Regions from separate parts of the Thermopolyspora flexuosa genome, predicted to be linked through region 2. Evidence: riboswitches for the same ligand, from Rfam matches in the RefSeq annotation. Region 2 holds a riboswitch; the other holds the start of a gene.
The links. Region 2 has a riboswitch for glycine ahead of gcvP (aminomethyl-transferring glycine dehydrogenase). Riboswitches for the same ligand answer to the same signal wherever they lie in the genome.

Region 1: another riboswitch for glycine. It lies ahead of gcvT (glycine cleavage system aminomethyltransferase GcvT); the one in region 2 lies ahead of gcvP (aminomethyl-transferring glycine dehydrogenase).

Annotation. Positions count from the first base shown of each region.
Region 1 covers NZ_VFPQ01000001.1:3,854,251-3,864,975, reverse strand. Annotated here, with positions in the region: gene gcvH (glycine cleavage system protein GcvH) at 1-383, opposite strand, end outside; gene gcvT (glycine cleavage system aminomethyltransferase GcvT) at 380-1,528, opposite strand; glycine riboswitch at 1,672-1,770, opposite strand; gene FHX40_RS16345 (hypothetical protein) at 1,963-2,844, shown strand; gene FHX40_RS16340 (LacI family DNA-binding transcriptional regulator) at 2,930-4,327, shown strand; gene hutU (urocanate hydratase) at 5,220-6,884, shown strand; gene FHX40_RS16330 (allantoate amidohydrolase) at 7,114-8,445, shown strand; gene FHX40_RS16325 (formimidoylglutamate deiminase) at 8,502-9,929, shown strand; gene hutI (imidazolonepropionase) at 9,926-10,725, shown strand, end outside.
Region 2 covers NZ_VFPQ01000001.1:2,707,230-2,717,954, forward strand. Annotated here, with positions in the region: gene FHX40_RS11420 (alpha/beta hydrolase family protein) at 20-652, opposite strand; gene FHX40_RS11425 (hypothetical protein) at 735-1,088, shown strand; gene FHX40_RS11430 (tetratricopeptide repeat protein) at 1,118-1,921, opposite strand; gene gcvP (aminomethyl-transferring glycine dehydrogenase) at 2,040-4,919, opposite strand; glycine riboswitch at 4,984-5,090, opposite strand; glycine riboswitch at 5,091-5,183, opposite strand; gene FHX40_RS11440 (MerR family transcriptional regulator) at 5,269-5,889, opposite strand; gene FHX40_RS11445 (bifunctional nuclease family protein) at 6,214-6,684, opposite strand; gene ftsR (transcriptional regulator FtsR) at 6,859-7,539, opposite strand; gene FHX40_RS11455 (double zinc ribbon and FHA domain-containing protein) at 7,545-8,060, opposite strand; gene FHX40_RS11460 (mannose-1-phosphate guanyltransferase) at 8,551-10,725, opposite strand, start outside.

The sequences.
Region 1 (10,725 bases), 1.1 Mb from region 2:
TCGCCGGCGGTGAGCGCCGCGTACTCCTCGGCGCTGAGCAGCTCCTCGGCCTCGCCGGTGGTGCGCACCTTGAACAGCCAGCCCTCGCCGTACGGATCGGAGTTGATCAGCGAGGGGTCGTCGACGACCGCCTCGTTGATCTCCACCACCTCGCCGCTCACCGGGCAGTAGACGTCGCTCACCGACTTGACCGACTCCACCTCGCCGACCGCGTCACCGGCCTGGACCGTGGCGCCCACCTCGGGGAGCTGCACGTACACCACGTCGCCGAGCTGCTCGGCCGCGTACGCGGTGATGCCGATCGTCACCACCCGGCCGTCGTCGAGCCCGGCCACCCACTCGTGCTCCTTGCTGTACCCGAGCTCCTCAGGGATGCTGCTCACCTGTTCCTCCTGTAGAAGGGCAGATCGACCACGTCGACCGGCTCGTGCCTGCCGCGGATGTCCACCGCCAGGCCTTCGATCCGCTCGTCGGCCACGTTACCGATCATCCGTCCGATCGCCGGGCCGGTCAGGTACGCCATCGCGATCGGCTTGCCGAGCGTGGGAGAGGGCGCCCCGCTCGTCACCTCGCCGACGACCGCGCCGCCGGCGGCGTTCACCACCGCGTACCCGCGCCGGGGGACCCGCCGTCCCCGCGCCACGAGGCCGACGAGGCGGCGGCGCGGGCCGTCCGCGGCGTCCCGGGCGGCCTCCAGCGCCGCCCGGCCGACGAACTCCCGCGGCTCGCCGGGGTCGCCGAAGTCCACCACCCGGCCCAGGCCGGCGTCGAACGGGGTGACCTCCGTGGTCAGCTCGTTGCCGTACAGCGGCATCCCCGCCTCGAGCCGCAGCGTGTCGCGCGCCGCCAGCCCGGCCGGGCACAGGCCGTACGGCTCGCCCGCCGCGGCCAGCGCCCGCCACAGCCGCACCGCGTCGTCGGTGGCGACGAACAGCTCGAACCCGTCCTCGCCGGTGTAGCCGGTGCGCGCCACGAGCGCGCCGATCCCGGCCACCTTCGCCGGCCGTACCGCGTAGTACCGCAGCTCGCCGAGGTCGAGGTCGGCGACCCCGGCCGCGGCGAGCACCTCGGCGGAGCGCGGCCCCTGTACGGCGAGCAGCGCGTGCGCCGCGGACCGGTCGGCGACGACCGCGTCGTAGCCGTCAGCCCGGGCGGCGAGCTCGGCGGCGACCCGCTCGGCGTTGGCCGCGTTGGCGACGACGAGGAACTCCTCGGCGGAGAGCCGGTACACGATCAGGTCGTCGAGCACGCCCCCGTCGGGCGCGCAGAGCATGGTGTAGCGGGCACGGCCGGGCGCGAGCCCGGACACGCGGCTCACCACCGCGTGGTCGAGCGCCGCGGGGGCCTGAGGTCCGGTGACGAAGATCTCCCCCATGTGGGACAGGTCGAACAGCCCGGCCGCGGTGCGGACGGCGCGGTGCTCGGCGGACTCGCTGCCGTACCGGAGCGGCATGCGCCATCCGGCGAAGTCGACCATGGTCGCACCGAGGCTCTCGTGCACGCCGTGGAGCGGTGTGGATCGGGACATGCTGCGGCACCTCAGCTGGGTCGGATGCGGGCAGTATCGTCGGGCATCCTCCCCCTCTGTCATCTGTGCCTGAGAGCTTCGCCCGGGCTTTACCGGACTTTCACCTTCGGCGAGGCCGTGCCGGCCTGCTTTCCAGAGGGCACCACTTCCGCGCGGTTCGTTGGCCTGAGAGGTTCTCGGGGAGGGGATTGCTCCTTCGGCGGCCCCGACCGGCTGCCGGGGCACTCTCCCGCGCGGAATCCACGGTGTCACCGCCAGCGTAGCAGGATGGGCGGTTTCCGCCAGAGGGCGCGGCGAATCCGTGTTTCCGCCGGTCGGTACGGCACGGCCGCTCCCGCCCGCCCGCCTCCCCGGCGGCCCGCGCGCGGTCCGGCCATCGCCCGGGTGATGGTGGGATTGGGGACGGGGTCGACCGACCGGGGGGTGACCGAAACGTGCTGACGTGGTTCCAGGAGACCATCGTCGAACAGCGGCGGCTGCCGCTGTTCTGCTTCTTCGTGGCGCTCATCCTCGCGTTCGTGGTCACCCGGGTGCACGTGCGGCTGATCCGCGCGGGCGTGGGCTGGTTCCGCAACGTCAGCATCGGCGACCTGCACATCCACCATGTGGTGTTCGGCGTGGTGCTCATGCTCGTCGGCGGGGTGACCGGGCTGCTCGTCTCGGCGCACTCCACCGGCTGGTACGCGTTCGCCGCGGCGGTCTTCGGCGTGGGCTCCGCGCTCGTGCTCGACGAGTTCGCGCTCATCCTCCACCTGCGCGACGTGTACTGGTCGGAGGAGGGGCGCACCTCGGTCGACGCGGTGTTCGTCGCGGTCGCGATGACCGGGCTGCTGCTGCTCGGCCTGCGCCCGCTCACCTGGGAGAGCATCGGCGGCGTGCCGGTGCACGGCGGGCTCGCCGTCGCGGTGCTCGTGCTCAACCTCGTGCTCGCGGTCATCACCCTGCTCAAGGGCAAGATCTGGACCGGGCTGGTCGGGCTGTTCGTGCCGGTCCTGCTCGTGGTGGGCGCGATCCGGCTCGCCCGCCCGGGCTCGCCGTGGGCCCGCTGGTTCTTCGCCCCGGGCGCGCGCCGCCCCAACCCGGGGAAGATGGCGAAGGCGATGCGCCGGGAGGTCCGCTGGCGGCGGCCGGTCATCCGCGCCAAGATCGCGTTCCAGGAGTTCCTCTCCGGCCGCCACGACCTGCCGTCGATCACCGCGTCCGCGGACCGGCCGCGGCGGGCCAGGCGGGTGCGCCCCCGCGTCCCGGCCCGCAAGCGGCGCTTCGTGCCGCCGCGGGCGCTGCGCCGCCGCCGTCCGCCCCGTTACCTCCGCTGACGTCCACCCTCCGGACGGGAGATACTTGACTCCACAACCACAATGCGGCGGAAGGCGCACAGACGTGGTCATAGGGCGGAACGTCGTGGGTGATCGTACGTCCACGGATCGGCACGACGGGTCATCGGACGTGCACGAGGAGTCGGCGACCGGTGGATTAGCCGGATTATCCGGCCGGGCGCCCGACGGCGGCGGGACGGGGGCGGGGGACCGGGCGGGCCTCACCCGCTCCGGCCCGCCGGACGGACGAGCGGCCGCCGGTTCCGGTCCGGGCGGCGGTACGGCGGAGGCGGCGCGGGCCGACGGCGTCCCCGGCGGCGGGCGGGCGCCGGGGCGGGACGGGCGCCTCGCGTCCCACGACGGCGGCGGGCGCCGCCGGGCGGCCCGGGGCGCCGGGCGCGGCGCGCGGACCCGCACGGCCCGGAACCCGCGCGGGGTGGTCACCCTCGACGACGTGGCGCGCCTCGCCGGGGTCTCGCTCGCCACCGCGTCCCGGGTGCTCGGCCCGGCGAGCGCGCGCCGGGTCGGCAGCGAGCTGCGCGAGCGGGTGGAGAAGGCCGCCCGGCAGCTCGGCTACACCCCCAACCTCGTGGCCCGCACCCTCGCGCACGGCGCGAGCGACCTCGTCGGCCTCGTCGTGCCCGGCCTCGCCGAGCCGTACTTCGCCGCGCTCGCCGACGGCGTGCTGCGCGCCGCCGAGCGCGACGGCCTCGCGGTGCTGGTCGGCGCGGGCCGGGGGGACCCGGAACGCGAGATCGCCCATCTCGCGACCCTGCGCGCGCAGCGGGCCCGCGCGATCGTGCTCGCCGGGGTCGACGCCGTGGCCGTGCCGGTGGCATCCGGGCTCCGCGCCGAGCTGGAGCGTTACCAGGCGATCGGCGGCCGCGTGGCGTGCGTCGCCCGGGAGCTGCCTGCGGCGGATCCCGGCGCGGGCCCGCTCGGGGACCTGCCGGTCGACCTGGTCGTGCCCGACGACCGCGGCGGCGCCTCCCGGCTGGCGCAGGCGCTCGCCGCCCTCGGGCACCGCCGCTTCGCCGTGCTCGCCGGGCCGCCCGAGCTGCCGCAGGTGCGCGAGCGGGTGGCCGGGTTCACCGCGGGCCTGATCGGGGCCGGGCTGCCCGCCCCGCGGGTGCTGCACGCCGCCTGCGACCGGGACGGCGGCCGGGCCGCGGCCGAGCGCCTGCTCGCCGAGGGGACCGATGCGACGTGCCTGTTCGCGGTGAGCGACGCGATGGCCCTCGGCGCGCTCGACACGCTGCGCGCCCGCGGCGTGCCGGTGCCGGACGCGCTCTCCCTGGCCGGGTTCGGAGACCACGCCGGCTCGCCGGACCTCACCACGGTGCGGCCGCCGGCCGAGGGGATGGGCGAGCGCGCCCTCGACCTCGCGCTGCGGCCGGCGCCCGCGGCCGAGCCGTACCGGGGGCGCGTGGTCGCCGTGCCGGGCGAGGTGGTGGTCCGGGGGTCGGTGCGGCGGATCGGCTGAGCGCGCCGCCCGCACGCCGGGTCTGCCGTCCGGGCGCACCCGGATGCCGCACCCGTGCATCGGCTCGATCTGCCGCTCGATGACCTTCTTGCGGTACTCCGCGTGGGGGTACGGCCTGCGGTGCAGGATCTCCGCGCCGCTCATGGCGAGGCCGCGCCGGTTCTCGAGGGGCCGCCTGTTCGCCCGTCGCCGGAACCGTGGAATCGGGTGATCGTGCCCGGGATCGCGCCTCCGGAATTCCAAGATCAATCAGCGACCTTGACATTACGGCGGTGCGTAGGAATTGGCGATCCTGACATTACGGTGGTGAGGAAAAAGGGAAGCTGATCTGATCATTCGGCCGGGCACCCGATATGCGCTTGCCGACCGACTGCGCGCCTCCGGGCGCACCCCGTACCGGCGCAACGGCCGCGCCCGAGGCCCGTCCCGCCCCGGCCGCGGCCGGTACGGCAGAGCCGCCGCGGCGCCCGGCCGCCGGGCGTGCGAACGCGCCGAGTAACCGTGATGTCGCGATTTACCGGGCATACCGGCGAACGTCGTCCGAGGGTATGGCGAAGCCTGATCCGGACGGCGGCGCGAAGCGGGATGGTTCGGGCACCTGCCGCCCGCGGGATTGACGGCCCGGGAAAGCGGGAACCTCCGCCAAGGCGGAGCCTCTCCTTCGCTAGAGATCCGGTACCCGGTTATCGCTCGTGCGGGGCGTTCCGGGACTGGCGGCGCGATATCGGGGCATCCCTGTGGCCGGGCCGCCGGGATGCCCCACCCCCGATCGCGCCCCCGCCCGATCCCCCCGGATCCGGCACGGGCGGCCGGCCGTACCACCGTCCGAGGGCACGCGCCCGGCGATCCCGTGGCGCGACGGCCCGCGGACGACGAGAGAAAGGGGCGGACAATGGCGTCCTCCAGTGCTCCTCTCCGGGCACCCCGCGGGCCCGTGCGCACCGCGAAGGGCTGGCCGCAGGAGGCGGCCCTCCGGATGCTCCGGAACAACCTCGACCCCGAGGTCGCCGAGCACCCCGAGCAGCTCGTGGTGTACGGCGGGACCGGCAAGGCGGCGCGCGACCGGGCGAGCCTCGAGGCGATCCTCCGCGTGCTCGCCGACCTGGAGAACGACGAGACCCTGCTCGTCCAGTCCGGCAGGCCGGTGGGCGTGCTGCGCACCCACGAGTGGGCGCCGCGCGTGCTCATCGCCAACGCCAACCTCGTGCCCGAGTGGGCGAACTGGGAGGAGTTCCGGCGGCTGGAGCGGGCCGGGCTCACCATGTACGGCCAGATGACCGCGGGCTCGTGGATCTACATCGGCACCCAGGGCATCCTGCAGGGCACCTACGAGACCTTCGCCGCGGTCGCCGCGCGCATCCGCCCGGACGAGGGCTCGCTCGCCGGGACGATCACCCTCACCGCGGGCCTCGGCGGCATGGGCGGCGCCCAGCCGCTCGCGATCACGATGAACGGCGGGGTGGCGATCTGCGTCGACTGCGACCCGCGCAGCATCGAGCGGCGGCTGCGCCACGGCTTCCTCGACCTGCGCGCCGAGAACCTCGACGAGGCGCTGCGGCTCGCCTACGCCGCCCGCGACGAGCGCCGCCCGCTGTCGATCGGCGTCGAGGGCAACGCCGCGCACGTCGTGCCCGAGCTGCTGCGCCGCGGCGCCGAGATCGACGTGGTGACCGACCAGACCAGCGCGCACGACCCGCTCACCTACCTGCCGCTCGGCGCCGAGTTCCGCGACATGGCCGCCGAGCGGGAGAAGGACCCGGCCGGATTCGTCCGCCGCGCCCGCGAGTCGATCGCCCGGCACGTGGCGGCGATGGTCGGGTTCGCCGACGCCGGGGCCGAGGTGTTCGACTACGGCAACTCCATCCGGGCCGAGGCGCGGCTCGCCGGGTACGACCGCGCCTTCGACTTCCCCGGCTTCGTGCCCGCCTACATCCGCCCGCTGTTCTGCGAGGGCAAGGGCCCGTTCCGCTGGGTGGCGCTGTCCGGCGACCCGGCCGACATCGCCCGCACCGATCAGGCCGTGCTCGAGCTGTTCCCGGAGAACCGGTCGCTCGCCCGGTGGATCCGGCTCGCCGGGGAGAAGGTCGCCTTCCAGGGCCTGCCCGCCCGCATCTGCTGGCTCGGGTACGGCGAGCGGGAGCGGGCCGGCGAGCGGTTCAACGACATGGTCGCCCGCGGCGAGCTCGCCGCGCCGATCGTGATCGGCCGCGACCACCTCGACTGCGGCTCGGTCGCCTCGCCGTACCGGGAGACCGAGGGCATGGCCGACGGCTCGGACGCGATCGCGGACTGGCCGCTGCTCAACGCGATGGTGAACGTGGCCTCGGGCGCCTCCTGGGTGTCGATCCACCACGGCGGCGGGGTCGGCATCGGCCGCTCCATCCACGCCGGGCAGGTCACCGTGGCCGACGGCACCCCGCTCGCCGCCGAGAAGATCGCCCGGGTGCTGAGCAACGACCCGGCGACCGGCGTCATCCGGCACGCCGACGCGGGTTACGATCGGGCCATCGAGGTCGCGGAGGAGCACGCCGTACGCATCCCGATGCGCGAGGCCTGACCGGGCACGGATCCCGGCCGATCGCGCGCGCAATCCCCCACGGCGGGCTCGCCCGCCGCGCGCGGGCACGCACCTCGCCCGACGCGGCGCCCGCGATGCGTGGAGACGCCGGGATCGGGGAAAGGCCACACGGACCCCCGCGTATCCGCCGAGGCCCCCACGGTGCGGCGACGCGGGCGGCGACGGGTGGCACCGGAGACGGACGGACCCGAGGGGGACGGGCATGGTGATGAGCGCGGAGAGCCAGGGCCTCCAGGGCATGTGGCGCGCCCTTGAGGGGATCGGCCGGGACGGGCGGACCGGCGGCTACCGGCGCGACGCCTGGTCACCCGCGGATCTGGAGCTGCGCGAGTGGTTCGCGCAGGAGGCCGACCGGCGCGGGCTCGACCGGTACGAGGACCGCAACGGCAACCTGTGGGCCTGGTGGGGCGACCCGGACGAGCGCCCCGGCGTGGTGACCGGCAGCCACCTCGACTCGGTGCGGGACGGCGGCGCGTTCGACGGGCCGCTCGGCGTCGCCTCCGCGTTCGCTGCGATCGACCGGCTGCGGGACCGCGGCTTCGCGCCCGCCCGGCCGATCGGGGTGGTGTGCTTCACCGACGAGGAGGGCGCGCGGTTCGGCGTGCCGTGCGTGGGCTCCCGGCTGCTGGCCGGCCTGCTCGACCCGCGCCGGGCGCGCGCCCTCGCCGACGACGCCGGGGACACCCTCACCGACGTGCTCGCCCGCGCCGGGCGCGACCCGTACGCGCTCGGCCGGGACCACGAGGCGATGCGCCGGATCGGGGTCTTCGTCGAGCTGCACATCGAGCAGGGGCGCGGCCTCGCCCCGCTCGGCGCGCCGGTGGGCGTGGCGAGCGCGATCTGGCCGCACGGCCGCTGGCGGTTCGAGTTCCGCGGCCGCACCGACCACGCGGGCACCACCGCGCTCAACGACCGCCGGGACGCGATGCTGCCGTTCGCCGCCACCGTGCTCGCCGCCCGCGAGGCCGCCCGGGAGCACGGCGTGGTCGCCACCTTCGGCAAGGTGCGGGTCGAGCCCGGCAACGCCAACGCGATCCCCGGCCGGGTCACCGCCTGGCTCGACGCCCGGGGCGCGGACGAGGCCGCGGTGCGCCGCCTCGTCGCCGAGCTCGCCGACGGCCACGAGGTGACCTGCGAGTCGTGGATCCCGCTCGTCGCCTTCGACGTCGCGCTGCGCGACCGGGTCGCCTGGGTGGCCGGCCGGGCGCTGGAGGAGGCCGGCCGGGCGGGCGGCGGGGAGAACGGCAGGCGGCCGGGCCGGGGCGCCGGGAAGGCGGCGGGCAACGGGACCGCCGCCCGGGGCGACGACGGCCGTGCCGTACCGGTGCTGCCCACCGGCGCGGGGCACGACGCGGGCATCCTCGCCGCGGCCGGGATCCCCAGCGCGATGCTGTTCGTGCGCAACCCCACCGGGGTGTCCCACTCGCCCGAGGAGCACGCCGAGCCCGAGGACTGCCAGGCCGGCGTGGTCGCGCTCGCCGCGGTGCTCGAGGACCTGTGCACGGGCGGGGTACGGCGGGGGCACCGGACGGGGGAGTGATCGGCGCGACCGGCGGGGGAGGAGCGGGGTGAGGTGATGTGGACGTGAGCGGCGACATGAGCGTCCCCACGCCGGACGGCGCGCAGAACGGCCCAGCGCACGGCGCACTGTACTGGTGCGAGCTCGCCTGGCTGCCGCAGGGCGAGGTGGCCGAGGGCGTGCTCGTGCGGGTCGAGGGCGACCGCATCGCCGACGTCGTGCCCGGCGTGCCCGCCCCGCCGGACGCGGTACGGCTCGCCGGGCTCACCCTGCCCGGGCTCGCCAACGTGCACTCGCACGCGTTCCACCGCGCGCTGCGCGGCCGGGTCCAGCCCGGACCCGGCGCACCGGTCGCCGACGAGGCCGGGGACTTCTGGGGCTGGCGCGAGCACATGTACGGCCTCGCCGCCGTGCTCGACCCCGACGCCTACCTCGCGCTCGCCCGCGCCGTCTACGTCGAGATGGCCCTGGCGGGGATCACCTGCGTGGGCGAGTTCCACTACCTGCACCACGGCCCGGACGGCGTGCCGTACCACGACCCGAACATCATGGGCCACGCGCTCATCCAGGCGGCCCGGGACGCGGGGCTGCGCATCGCGCTGCTCGACACCTGCTACCTCACCGGCGGCATCGGCATCCGGCTCACCGGCCCGCAGCTCCGGTTCGGCGACGGCGACGCCGACCGCTGGGCGGCCCGGGCCGAGGAGCTCGCCGCCGCCTACGCCGACGCCCCGGACGTGGAGATCGGCGCGGCCGTGCACTCGGTGCGCGCCGTGCCCGCCGAGCAGATGCCGGTGGTCGCCGAGTTCGCGAACCGGCACGCGGCGCCGATCCACGTGCACCTCGCCGAGCAGCGCGCCGAGGTGGAGGCGTGCGTGGAGGCCTACTGCGCCACCCCGGCCCAGGTGCTCTACGACCGCGGGGTGCTCGGCCCGCGCGCCACCGCGGTGCACGCCACCCACCTGTCCGACGTGGACATCGCGCTGCTCGGCGGCTGCACCGCGCACGTGTGCCTGTGCCCCACCACCGAACGGGACCTCGCCGACGGCATCGGCCCCGGCCGCCGCCTCGCCGACGCGGGCTGCCCGATCACCCTCGGCTCGGACAGCCACGCGGTGATCGACATGTTCCAGGAGGCGCGGGAGGCCGAGTACGGCGAGCGCGCCACCACCGGCCACCGGGGCCACTGGGGCGTGAAGGACCTGATCAACATGCTCACCGTGGACGGCAACGCGTCCCTCGGCTTCCCCGGCGCCGGGCTGCTGCTCCCCGGGGCCCGGGCCGACCTCGTCTCGGTCCGGCTCGACACCCCGCGCACCGCGGGCGCCACCGTCGGCACCGCGGCCGCCGTCGTGGTGTACGCGGCCACCACCGCCGACGTGCACTCGGTCGTCTCCGGCGGGCGCCGCATCGTGGCCGACGGCGAGCACGTGCTCGGCGACGCGGGCGCGCTGCTGCGCGAGGCGATCGCGGCGATCGACCGGGACGCGGAGGCCAGGCCGTGAGCCGGTCGGTGCTCATCGACCGGATCGGGCAGCTGCTGTTCGCCGACCCGGAGCGCGAGGAGCTCGCCGACGCCGCGCTCGTCATCGAGGGGGAGAGGGTGGCCTGGATCGGCCCGGCGGCCGACGCCCCGGCCGCGGACCGCCGCGTCGACGCGGGCGGCCGCGCCGTGCTCCCCGGGTTCGTCGACAGCCACACCCACCTGGTGTTCGCCGGGGACCGGGCCGCGGAGTTCGCGGCCCGCATGGCGGGCGAGCCGTACCGGGCCGGGGGCATCCGCACCACGGTCGCCGCCACCCGGGCGGCCTCCGACGCCCAGCTCGCCGAGCGCACCGGGCGGCTCGCCGCCGAGCTGCTCGCCCAGGGCACCACCACCTTCGAGATCAAGAGCGGGTACGGCCTCACCGTCGAGGACGAGCGCCGCTGCCTGCGCGTCGCCCGCGCGTTCACCCCGGAGACCACGTTCCTCGGCGCCCACGTCGTGCCCGAGGGCGTCGACGCCGACGCCTACGTCGCGCTGGTGGCCGGGCCGATGCTCGAGGCGTGCGCGCCGTACGCCAAGTGGGCCGACGTGTTCTGCGAGCCCGGGCTGCCCGGCGCGTTCGACGGCGACCAGGCCCGGGCCGTGCTCGCCGCGGGCGTGCGGGCCGGGCTCGGCGCCCGGGTGCACGCCGGGCAGTTCGCCGAGGGGCCCGGGGTACGGCTCGCCTGCGAGCTGGGCGCGGCCTCGGCCGACCACTGCACCCACCTGTCCGACGCCGACGTGGCCGCGCTCGCCGACTCCGGCGTGGTCGCCAC
Region 2 (10,725 bases):
GCCTCGCATCGGGGCCCGGTCACCCGTGATCACCGGCCGCGGCGCGGCCTGCCGCGGTGACCCCCGCCAGCCCGTCCACCCATTCGGCGACGATCTCGCCCACGCGCACCGGGTTCCGGGTCAGCTCGTGCCCTTCGCCGGGCAGCACCACCACACGCGCGGCGTCGGCCGCGTCCGGCACCCCGAACGGATCGCGGTCCCCGTTGACGACGAGCACGTCCACGCCCGCCTCGCGCAGCTCCGCGGCCCGCGACCGCTCCGGGCGGCCCGGCGGGTGCAGCGGGAACGCCAGCGCGACCACGCCGATCGCGCCCGCCGCGCGAGCCGTACGGCAGGCGACCCGCGCCCCGTTGCTGCGGCCGCCCTGCACCAGCGGCAGGCCCGGGTAGCGGTCGCGCAGCGCGGCGACCACGGCCAGCCACGCCTCGTCCTGCCGTGCCGCGGATCCGGGGGCGCGCGCCCCCGCGACCCGGAACGGCTGCACGACCCGCGCCACCGTGCCGCCGATCGCCCGCACCGCGTCCCGGACCGCGAGCAGGTCGGCCGACTCCACTCCCCCGCCCGCCCCGTGCGTGAGCACGAACAGCAGCCGCGCCTCGGCCGCCTCGTCGATGTCCACCCGGGCGGGCCCGCGCGCGGTCGCGATCTCCAGGCCCCGGACCTCCACGGGCCGCAAGGTTATCGCCCCGGTTCCGGCCGCGCCACGACCGGGGGTGGCGATCTAGATTGGAGGCGTGGCAGACGATCGCCTCTCCCGTGATGAACTGCGCGCCGTGATCGACGCCCGGCGCGAACTCGGCCCCGAGTACGAACCGGCCCTGGTGGAGTCGTTCCTCGACAAGCTCGAGGACGGCATCGCCGCGAAGGTGCGCGCGGAGGTCGACGCGCGCGTTCCCGAGCGGCAGCAGGCCAGGGGGCGCAGCGACCCGTCCCTGACGATGGCCATGGGCTCGCTCGCCCTCGGCATCCCGCTCACCGGCATCGCGGCCGGCAACGGGGGCCTGACCGGCCTGCTCATCGCCTGGGGCGGCATCGTCGCGGTCAACGCGGTGCACGCCCTGAACCGGCGGCGCCGCGACCGGCGCTGAACCGGCACCCGGCCACCCGCCGGGGCCGCTCAGGCGAGGCCGCGGTCCCGGCGCAGCCGTACCTGGTGGGCGAGGCGCTCGTCCTCGTGCTCCAGGCCGTACCGCCAGACCTGTTCGGCGTCCTCGTCCCGGCCGCGCAGCGGCAGGGTGCGGGCGAGCAGCTCGATGGCGAGGGCGTCGGTCTCCGGGTCGGAGCCCTCCTCGATCGCCCCGGCGAACTCGCCGCAGGCCATGTCGAGGTGGGCGATGCCGAGCAGCACGCGCAGCCGGGGCGCGTCGGCCACGTCCGGCACCTCCAGCGCCTCCAGCAGCACGTCCGCGGCCTCCCCCGGCGCGCCCTCCTCCAGCAGCAGCTCGGCCAGCTGCTGGGCGGCGCGCGAGGCCGCCTTCGGGTCGCCGGTGGCGAGCGCGGCGCGCAGGTGCTCCTCGGCCTCCTTGCCGTCCCCCTCGCGTACGGCGAGGCGGGCGAGCGCGAGGTGCGCCATCGGCAGGTAGGCGGGGTTGCCCACGCCGATCACGGCCTGCCAGGCCGCCCGTGCCTGCTCCCACTGGCCGTCGCGCTCGAACCCGCGGGCGAGGTGGCAGGCGCCCTGCGCGGCGTACTCGGGGTGGCCGCTGGCGAGCGCGGCCCGCGCGGCCTCCCGGGCGCGCTCGTGCTCGCCGCGCTCGTCGAGCACCACGGCGAGCCCCACCGCCGCCTGGGCGTGGTCGGGGTCGTCGCGCCGCGCGGCCATCCGGGCCAGGATCTCCTCGGCGCCGGCGAGGTCGCCGGCCTCCGCAAGCCGCCGGGCCTCGTCCAGCGACTCCCGCGGGCGCAGCTCCTGGGCCGTCATCGAGGTCTCCCCTCCGCAAACGATCTCCAGGATCTTAACGGCGCCCGCGTCCGCCCGCCCGGCACACGCCGATATTCCTCACGATTCACGCGAACCGTGCCGGGCGGGCGGGTCCGGGTCAGTCCTCGAACGCCTGCGGCGGCGGGCAGGCGCACACCAGGTTGCGGTCGCCGTACGCCTGGTCGATGCGGCCCACCGGCGGCCAGTACTTGTCCCGGCGCAGCCGCGCCACCGGGTAGGCGGCCTCGGCCCGGCTGTAGGGGTGCTTCCAGTCGTCGGCGGCGACCGCCTCGGCGGTGTGCGGCGCGTTGCGCAGCGGGTTGTCGGTGCGGTCGTAGGCGCCGGAGGCGACGCGGTCGATCTCCTCCCGGATGGCGATCATGGCCTCGCAGAACCGGTCGAGCTCGGCGAGGTTCTCGCTCTCGGTCGGCTCGATCATGAGCGTGCCGGACACCGGGAAGGACATGGTCGGCGCGTGGAAGCCGTAGTCGATCAGCCGCTTGGCCACGTCCTCGACGGTGACGCCGGTCTGCCGGGTGATCTTCCGCAGGTCGATGATGCACTCGTGCGCGACCAGCCCGTTGCGGCCGGTGTAGAGCACCGGGTAGTGCGGCGCGAGCCGCCGGGCGATGTAGTTCGCCGACAGGATCGCCTGCTCGGTGGCCCGGCGCAGGCCCTCGGCGCCCATCATCCGCAGGTAGGCCCAGGAGATCGGCAGGATCGACGCCGAGCCGTACGGCGCGGCCGACACCGGCCCGGTCCCGCCGGCGGTGAGCGGGTCGCCGGGCAGGTACGGGGCGAGGTGGGCGCGCACCGCGACCGGGCCGACGCCGGGGCCGCCGCCGCCGTGCGGGATGCAGAAGGTCTTGTGCAGGTTGAGGTGGGAGACGTCGGCGCCGAACTCGCCGGGCCGGGCGAGCCCGACCAGCGCGTTGAGGTTCGCCCCGTCCACGTACACCTGGCCCCCGGCCTCGTGCACCCGGGCGCAGATCTCGGCGATCCCCTCCTCGAACACGCCGTGGGTGGACGGATAGGTCACCATGATCGCCGCGAGCCGGTCGCCGTGCTCGGCGATCTTCTTCGCCAGGTCGCCGAGGTCGACGTCGCCGCGCTCGTCGCAGGCGACCACCACCACCCGCATCCCGGCCATCACCGCGCTCGCCGCGTTCGTGCCGTGCGCGGAGGCGGGGATGAGGCACACGTCGCGGTGCCCCTCGCCGTTGGCGCGGTGGTAGGCGCGGATCGCGAGCAGCCCGGCGAGCTCGCCCTGCGACCCGGCGTTCGGCTGCAGCGACACCGCCGCGTAGCCGGTGATCTCGGCGAGCCAGCGCTCCAGCTGCCCGATCAGCTCCAGGTATCCGGCCGCCTGGTCGCGCGGGGCGAACGGGTGGATGTCGGCGAACTCCGGCCAGGTGATCGGCTCCATCTCGGTGGTGGCGTTGAGCTTCATCGTGCAGGAGCCGAGCGGGATCATGGACCGGTCGAGCGCGACGTCCCGGTCCTGCAGGCGGCGCAGGTAGCGCAGCATCGCGGTCTCGGACCGGTGCTCGTGGAACACCGGGTGGGTCAGGTACGGCGTGCGCCGCAGCAGGTTATGCGGCAGCGCGTCCCCGGCCTCGCGGTCGACCGCGTCCACCTCGGGCACGGCCGCGCCGTCCGCAATGCCTGCCGCCTCGGCGAACGCCGCCCAGACCGCCTGAAGGTGGTCGGCCGTGGTGGTCTCGTCGCAGGTGACGCCGACGTGGTCGGCGTCCGCCCGGCGCAGGTTGATCCCGCGGTCGAGGGCGGCGGCGACCACGGCGTCGGCCCGGCCGGGCACGTGGGCGAGCACGGTGTCGAAGAACTGCCCGTGCACCACGCGCACCCCGAGCCGGCGCAGCCCCTCGGCGAGCACCGCGGCGTACCGGTGGGTGCGCCGCGCGATGCGCCGCAGCCCGTCGGGCCCGTGGTAGACGGCGTACATGCTCGCCACCACGGCGAGCAGCACCTGGGCGGTGCAGATGTTGCTCGTCGCCTTCTCCCGGCGGATGTGCTGCTCGCGGGTCTGCAGGGCGAGCCGGTAGGCGGTACGGCCGGCCGAGTCGACCGACACCCCGACCAGGCGTCCGGGCAGCTGCCGCTGCAGGCCGTCCCGCACCGACATGTAGGCGGCGTGCGGGCCGCCGAAGCCGAGCGGGACGCCGAACCGCTGGGTGGTGCCCACGGCGATGTCGGCGCCGAGCTCGCCGGGGGCCTCCAGCAGGGTGAGCGCGAGCAGGTCGGCCGCGACGACCACGAGCGCGCCGCGCTCCTTGGCCTGGGCGGCGATGCGCGGCAGGTCGGGGATCGCCCCGCCCGCCCCGGGGTACTGCACGAGCACCCCGAAGACCTCGCCCTCGGGCAGGTCGCCGGCGAGGTCGGCCTCGCGCAGCTCGATGCCGAGGGGTTCGGCCCGGGTGCGCAGCACCGCCTTGGTCTGCGGCAGGGCGTCGGCGTCCACGACGAACGCGCCACCGCGCCGGGCGACCCGGCGGGCGAGGGTCATCGCCTCGGCCGCGGCGGTCGCCTCGTCGAGCAGGGAGGCGTTGGCGATCGGCAACCCGGTGAGGTCGGCGACCATGGTCTGGAAGTTGAGCAGCGCCTCCAGCCGGCCCTGGGAGATCTCCGGCTGGTAGGGGGTGTAGGCGGTGTACCAGCCGGGGTTCTCCAGCACGTTGCGGCGGATCACCGCGGGGGTGATCGTGCCGTGGTAGCCGAGGCCGATCATCGAGGTGACCACCCGGTTGCGGGAGGCGATCCTCCGCAGCTCGGCGATCGCCTCGGTCTCGGAGACCGCGGGCGGCAGCCGCAGCGGCGTGGCCGTGCGGATCGCCTCGGGCACGGCCGCCTCGAGCAGCTCGGCGAGCGAGGCGTACCCGACCGTGCGGAGCATGCGCTCGCGCTCGGCGTCGTCAGGGCCGATGTGCCGGGTGGCGAACGGCGGTGCGGCGAGTTCGGCAAGCGGTGACCGATCGGTCATCGAGACCTCCTGAGCGGGTCGGATCCGCGCCCCTGGCCGCCGGGACCGGGCGCGTGCGGTTTTCCGTTCCCCCTCTGTCATCGGCACCTGAGAGCTTCATCCCCGGATGGTCGGGGATTTGCACCTTCGGTGAGGTGTGCCCGGCCGGGCGCACCCGCTTTCCAGAGTCGCCTCGCTCACGCGGTACGGCTGCCTGAGAGTTTCCGGGGACGTTGCTCCTTCGGCGCCGCGGCCCGGGGCCGCGGTCTCTCCCGCGTGAGGTCGTCGGCCGTCGGATGTCGGTATGCGGTTGTGTGGATCCGGATACTGCGCGACGGGTGGTGCTGCGCCCGAGGTTACCGCCCCGAGGTTACCCGGTGCGGCGTACCCGCCTGCGCCGGGCCAGCTCGTCGTCGGGGTGGTCGTCCCGCTGCGCGGGGTCGGCCACCGCGCGCTCCCCGGGCAGCTCGGCCAGCGTGCCCTCCACCTCACGCCAGATCCGGCCGAGGGCGATGCCGAACACGCCCTGGCCGCCCTGCAGCAGGTCGATCACCTCGTCCGGCGAGGTGCACTCGTACACGCTGGCCCCGTCGCTCATCAGCGTGATCTGGGCCAGGTCGGCCACCCCCCGGGTGCGCAGGTGCTGTACGGCGGTGCGGATCTGCTGCAGCGACACCCCGGTGTCGAGGAGGCGCTTGACCACCTTGAGCACGATGATGTCGCGGAAGCTGTACAGCCGCTGCGAGCCCGACCCGTTGGCCGCCCGGATGCTCGGCTGCACCAGCTCGGTGCGGGCCCAGTAGTCGAGCTGCCGGTAGGTGATCCCGGCCGCGGCGCAGGCGACCGGACCGCGGTAGCCCATGTCTTCGGGCAGCGCCGAGGGCCGCTCGTCGAACAGCAGACCCTGCTCGCCCGCGCGCTCCCGCGCCGATTCGCGCTGCGCCGGATCGGGCCGGCCGGCCGTCTTGTTCTCGCCGCTGCTGACCGCCACGCGGACCTCCGGCTTTCTCTCATCCCACGGTCTGATCTGGGGGTTCGTGAGCGACAACCGTGGTTTCACATGCACCGTAGGACCGTGACCATCCGCAGTCAACGATCCCGCTCGGCGCGTCGTGAAGCGTAAATACCCGAAATGAGCAATCCACCCGGGTGGCTTTCGCGGTGGTTCCCCCCGTTCCGCGGCCGCTCGCCGGACTCGCCGCCGGGCACGCCGGAACCCCGCGCCACGCCGATCGCCCGGCCGCCCCGCCCAGGGCGCACACCGGGCCCAACCCACGGCTCGCCGCCCCCTGCCGGCGGGCCGTACCGTCCGGCCTCAGCCGGCCCGGCCGAAGTCCTCGGGGGTGACCGTGTCGAGGAACGCGCGGAACTTCTCCACCTCGTCCTCCTGGTCGTCGGGGATGGTGACCCCCGCCTCCCGCACGACCTCCTCGGCCGCGTAGATGGTGGCCCCCGTGCGCAGGGCGAGCGCGATCGAGTCGCTCGGTCGCGCGCTCACCTCCACGCCGTTGGAGAACACCAGATCCGCGAAGAAGATGCCGTCACGCAACGCCACGATGTTCACCGTGCTCAGCCGCACGCCGAGCGCCTCGAGCACGTCCTTGAACAGGTCGTGGGTGAGCGGCCGCGGCGGCGGCTCCTCCGCCTGGGCGAGCGCGATGGCCGTCGCCTCGGTCATCCCGATCCAGATCGGCAGGTACCGATCCCCGTGCGCCTCCTTCAGCAGCACGATCGGCTGGTTCGAGGGCATCTCGACGCGAACGCCCACAACCTCCATCTGCAACACTGGCGACTCCACACTCCCTGGCCGCTCAGCACCTCTCGCTTGCGTCGCGGGAAGCCTTCGCTGGCGGCATTGCCGGTTCGCTCAGCACGCCTGCTTCGCGTTCCTTTCCCGCGGCGGACCTTCGCCGCAATTCAACCTAACACCCTCTGGGGCGATAGTGCCCCGAAGGTTGACTTACCTTCCGAGAACGCCTCGAACCCCCACACGGAGCAAAGCCGTGTGCAGGTCGAGCAGCAGCCCGGCGAGCTCGCGGGCGGACTCGTCGGCCTGGGCGGCGGCGCCGGGTTTACGGCGGCGCAGCAGCGGCGCGATCGCCTGCTCGATGAGGGCCACCTGGCGGTCGGCCGCGGCGCGGATCACCCGCAGGTGCCGGGGCTGGATGCCGAACCTGGCGAGCTCCCCGGCGGCGCGCGCGATCCGCAGCGCCTCGGCGTCGTACCGGCGGCCCTTCGGGGCGAGCAGGCCGAAGGACTCCAGTTCGTCGAGGGTGTCGCCGTCGATGCCCGCCGACCGGAGCAGCTCGTCGCGGCTGAGCCGTACCGGGACCGGCGGCGGCTGGTCGTCCAGCGGCCGGGGCCGCTGGAACTGGAAGGTGCCCTGCTCGGCGTCCTCCAGGTGGTTCTTGATCACCCGGAGGGGCAGGTAGCGGTCGCGCTGCGCGGTGAGGATGTAGCGCAGCCGCTCCACGTCGGCGTGGGTGAACTTGCGGTAGCCGGACGGGGTGCGCTGCGGCTCGATGAGCCCCTCGGCCTCCAGGAAACGGATCTTGGAGACGGTGATGTCGGGGAACTCGCCCTGCAGCAGGGCGAGCACCTCCCCGATGCTCATGTACGCCCGTGCGGCCGCCTCACCCATGGGCGTTACGCCCCTTGCTGCCCGCTCGTGAGGAAGACGAGGCGGAACTTACCGATCTGCACCTCGTCCCCGCCCTTCAGGGGATGCTCCTCGATGCGCTCCCGGTTGACGTAGGTGCCGTTGAGGCTGCCCACGTCGCGCACGGTGAACTGGCCGCCGCGCCGGTAGAACTCGGCGTGCCGGCGGGACACGGTGACGTCGTCGAGGAAGATGTCGCTCTCCGGGTGGCGGCCGGCCGTGACGAGGTCGCTGTCGAGGAGGAACCTGCTGCCGGCGTTCGGGCCGCGGAGCACGACGAGGAGCGAGGTGCCCGGCCGCAGCCCCTCGAGGGCCGACCGATCGGGCATGAGCGACTGCCCGGTGGCCTCCGCGTCCAGCGCTTCGATGCCCGCGATGGAGATCGTCGAGGTGGTGTCGCCGGGAGACTCACCGCGCAGGGCGAGAGGCGACCCGCATCTCGAACAGAAACGGGCATCCCCGGGGTTGGCATGACCGCACTGCGTGCAGTAGACGCTGGGCATCGATCGGCTCGGCCTCCTACCGCGAAGTCGCGGCTACGGTGCTGTGGGCGCGCCTCGCTTCTTCGCTTCTCAAGACTTCCTCAGACTGCGAATGCCGCAACCTACGCTGATGAGGCGCAAAGGTCAAGACGGAGTGCGGAACGACCCTTGCGATGGCCCCAAAGGTACCGCCGGAAAGGGCGGGCGGTCCATGCCGCCGCGCCGCGCACATGATCCTCCCGGCGGCCGGCACGACCGCGGGAGAGCCGAGCGCGCCGGTCGTCGATGACCCTCCGGCGCCGCCCGCCGCAGGAGACCAAGCGTTCACAGCGCTCCTCGTCCGTCGTCCGCATCCGCACCACTTTCATTGATCTTATGACACGGCGGGCGCGTGCAGTATGGGGAACCGGGCGGGTGAATTTCACCACTCGCCGCGGGCCGCGCCGCCCGGCCGGCCGCGCGGCACGCGCGCAATTCCACGCCCCAATTTACCGGCGGTTTCCGGCGGAGGTCAGGAGGATCCGGCGGCCTGCTCGACCACGGCGGCCCAGCGGTCCAGCAGGGTCTGGGCGGCGTCCACGTCGTCGGCCTCGGCCCACAGGTGGGTGACCGCCTCGGCCGGGTCGGGCAGCACCAGGGCCCAGCTTCCGTCCTCCTCCACCACCCGGACCCCGTCGGTGGTGTCGAGGGTGCGGCCCTCGGCGGCCTCCACCACCGAGCGCATCACCGCGCCCTTCGCCGCCCACGGGGTGGGCACGGTACGGCGCAGCAGCTTCGCCTCGGGGATGCGGGCGTCGATCTGGCTGAGCGACAGCCGGGTGCGCGCCACCAGCCCGAGCAGGCGGAGGAAGGCCGCGAAGCCGTCCACGGTGGGGGCGAACTCCGGCACGATGAACCCGCCCCGGCCGTCCCCCGCGAAGATCAGCGCGGGGTCGGCGGAGGCGGCCGAGGTGAGCGCGTCGAGCGCGGTGGAGGTCCACCGCACCTGCACGCCGTGGAAGCGGCACACCTGCTCGGCGACCCGGGTGGTGGTGACCGGGAGGGCGACCGTGCCGCCGCGCCGCTCGGCGGCGACGAGGTCGAGCACGACGAGCAGCGCCCGCTCGTCGCTGACCAGCTGGCCCATCTCGTCCACCAGCAGGATGCGCTCGCCCACCTGGTCGAACCGCACGCCGAACGCGGCCCGGGAGGAGCCGACGAGCTCGGCGAGGCGCTGCAGGTGGCGCCGCCGCTGGGCGAGGGTCTCGGTGGGCGCGGTGTGGTCGAGCCGGTTGTTGACGGTGAGCACCTCCACGCCCACCCGGCCGAGCAGGGCGGGCAGCACCAGCGAGGCGGTGCCCCCGGCGCAGTCCACCACGACCTTCATCCCGGCCTCGCGCACCCCGCTCATGTCCACGCACCGCACCAGCGCGTCGACGTACTTCTCCACCGCGCGCGGCGGGAAGCGCAGCTCGGCGATCTCCCCGGGGAAGGCGCGCCGGTACTCCTGGCGGGAGAAGATCCGCTCCAGCTTGCGCTGGGCGGCCCGGGACAGGTCGGCCCCGTTGCCGTCGAGGAACACGATGTCCACGCTCTGCGGGTCGCCGGGCGTGGTGCGCAGCGCCACGCCGCCCGCGACGTTCTCGGCGGCGGTGTGGAACCGGGTCACCGGGAGCGGGGCGGCCTCCAGGTCGAGCACGTTGATCGCGCCGGCGGTGAGCGCGCCGATCACCGCCCGCTTCAGGGCGCGGGCCGCCCGGGAGGTGTCCCGGGAGGTGACCACGGTGTCGCCCTTCTTCAGCATGGAGGCGTACGCGGTGGCGAGCCGTACGCAGTGCTCGGGGGTGATCTCGACGTTGACCAGGCCGGAGACGCCGCGCGGGCCGAACAGGTTGCGGCGGCCGCGGGACTCCCAGATCACGCTGGTGTTGACCACCGCGCCGGCCTCGATCGTCTTGAACGGGTAGATCTTCACCCCGGAGGAGACGTACGCCTCGGCCTCGACCACGCACTCGTCGCCGACGACCGCGCTCTCCTCGATCCGGGCCGAGCTCATCACGTCGGTGTTCTTGCCGATCACGCAGCCGCGCAGGGTGGCGCCCGGGCCGATGTAGACGTTGTCGTGGATCACCGCGCGGTGCACCAGCGCGCCGCCCTTCACCACGACGTTGCTGCCGAGCACGGTGTACTCGCGCAGCTCGGCCCCGGCCTCGACCTTGGCGTAGTCGCCGACGTAGAGCGGGCCCTTGAGGATCGCCTCGGGGTCGATCGAGGCGCCCTCGGCCACCCACACCCCGGGGGACAGCTCGAACGCGTCGAACTCCAGGCGCACCCGGCCGGACAGCGCGTCGGCCTGGGCCCGCAGGTAGCTCTCGTGGGTGCCGACGTCCTCCCAGTAGCCGTCGGCGACGTACCCGTACAGCGGGGCGCCGCGCGCCAGCAGGCGGGGGAAGACGTCGGCGGACCAGTCGACCGGCCGGTCGGTGGCCACCTCGTCGAGCACCTCCGGCTCCATCACGTAGATGCCGGTGTTGACGGTGTCCGAGAACACCTGGCCCCAGGTGGGCTTCTCCAGGAAACGCTGCACCCGGCCCTGCTCGTCGACGATGATGATCCCGAACTCCAGCGGGTTGGGCACGCGCTTGAGGCCGATGGTGACCAGCGCGCCGTTCTCCCGGTGGAACCGGATCATGTCGGTGAGGTCGAT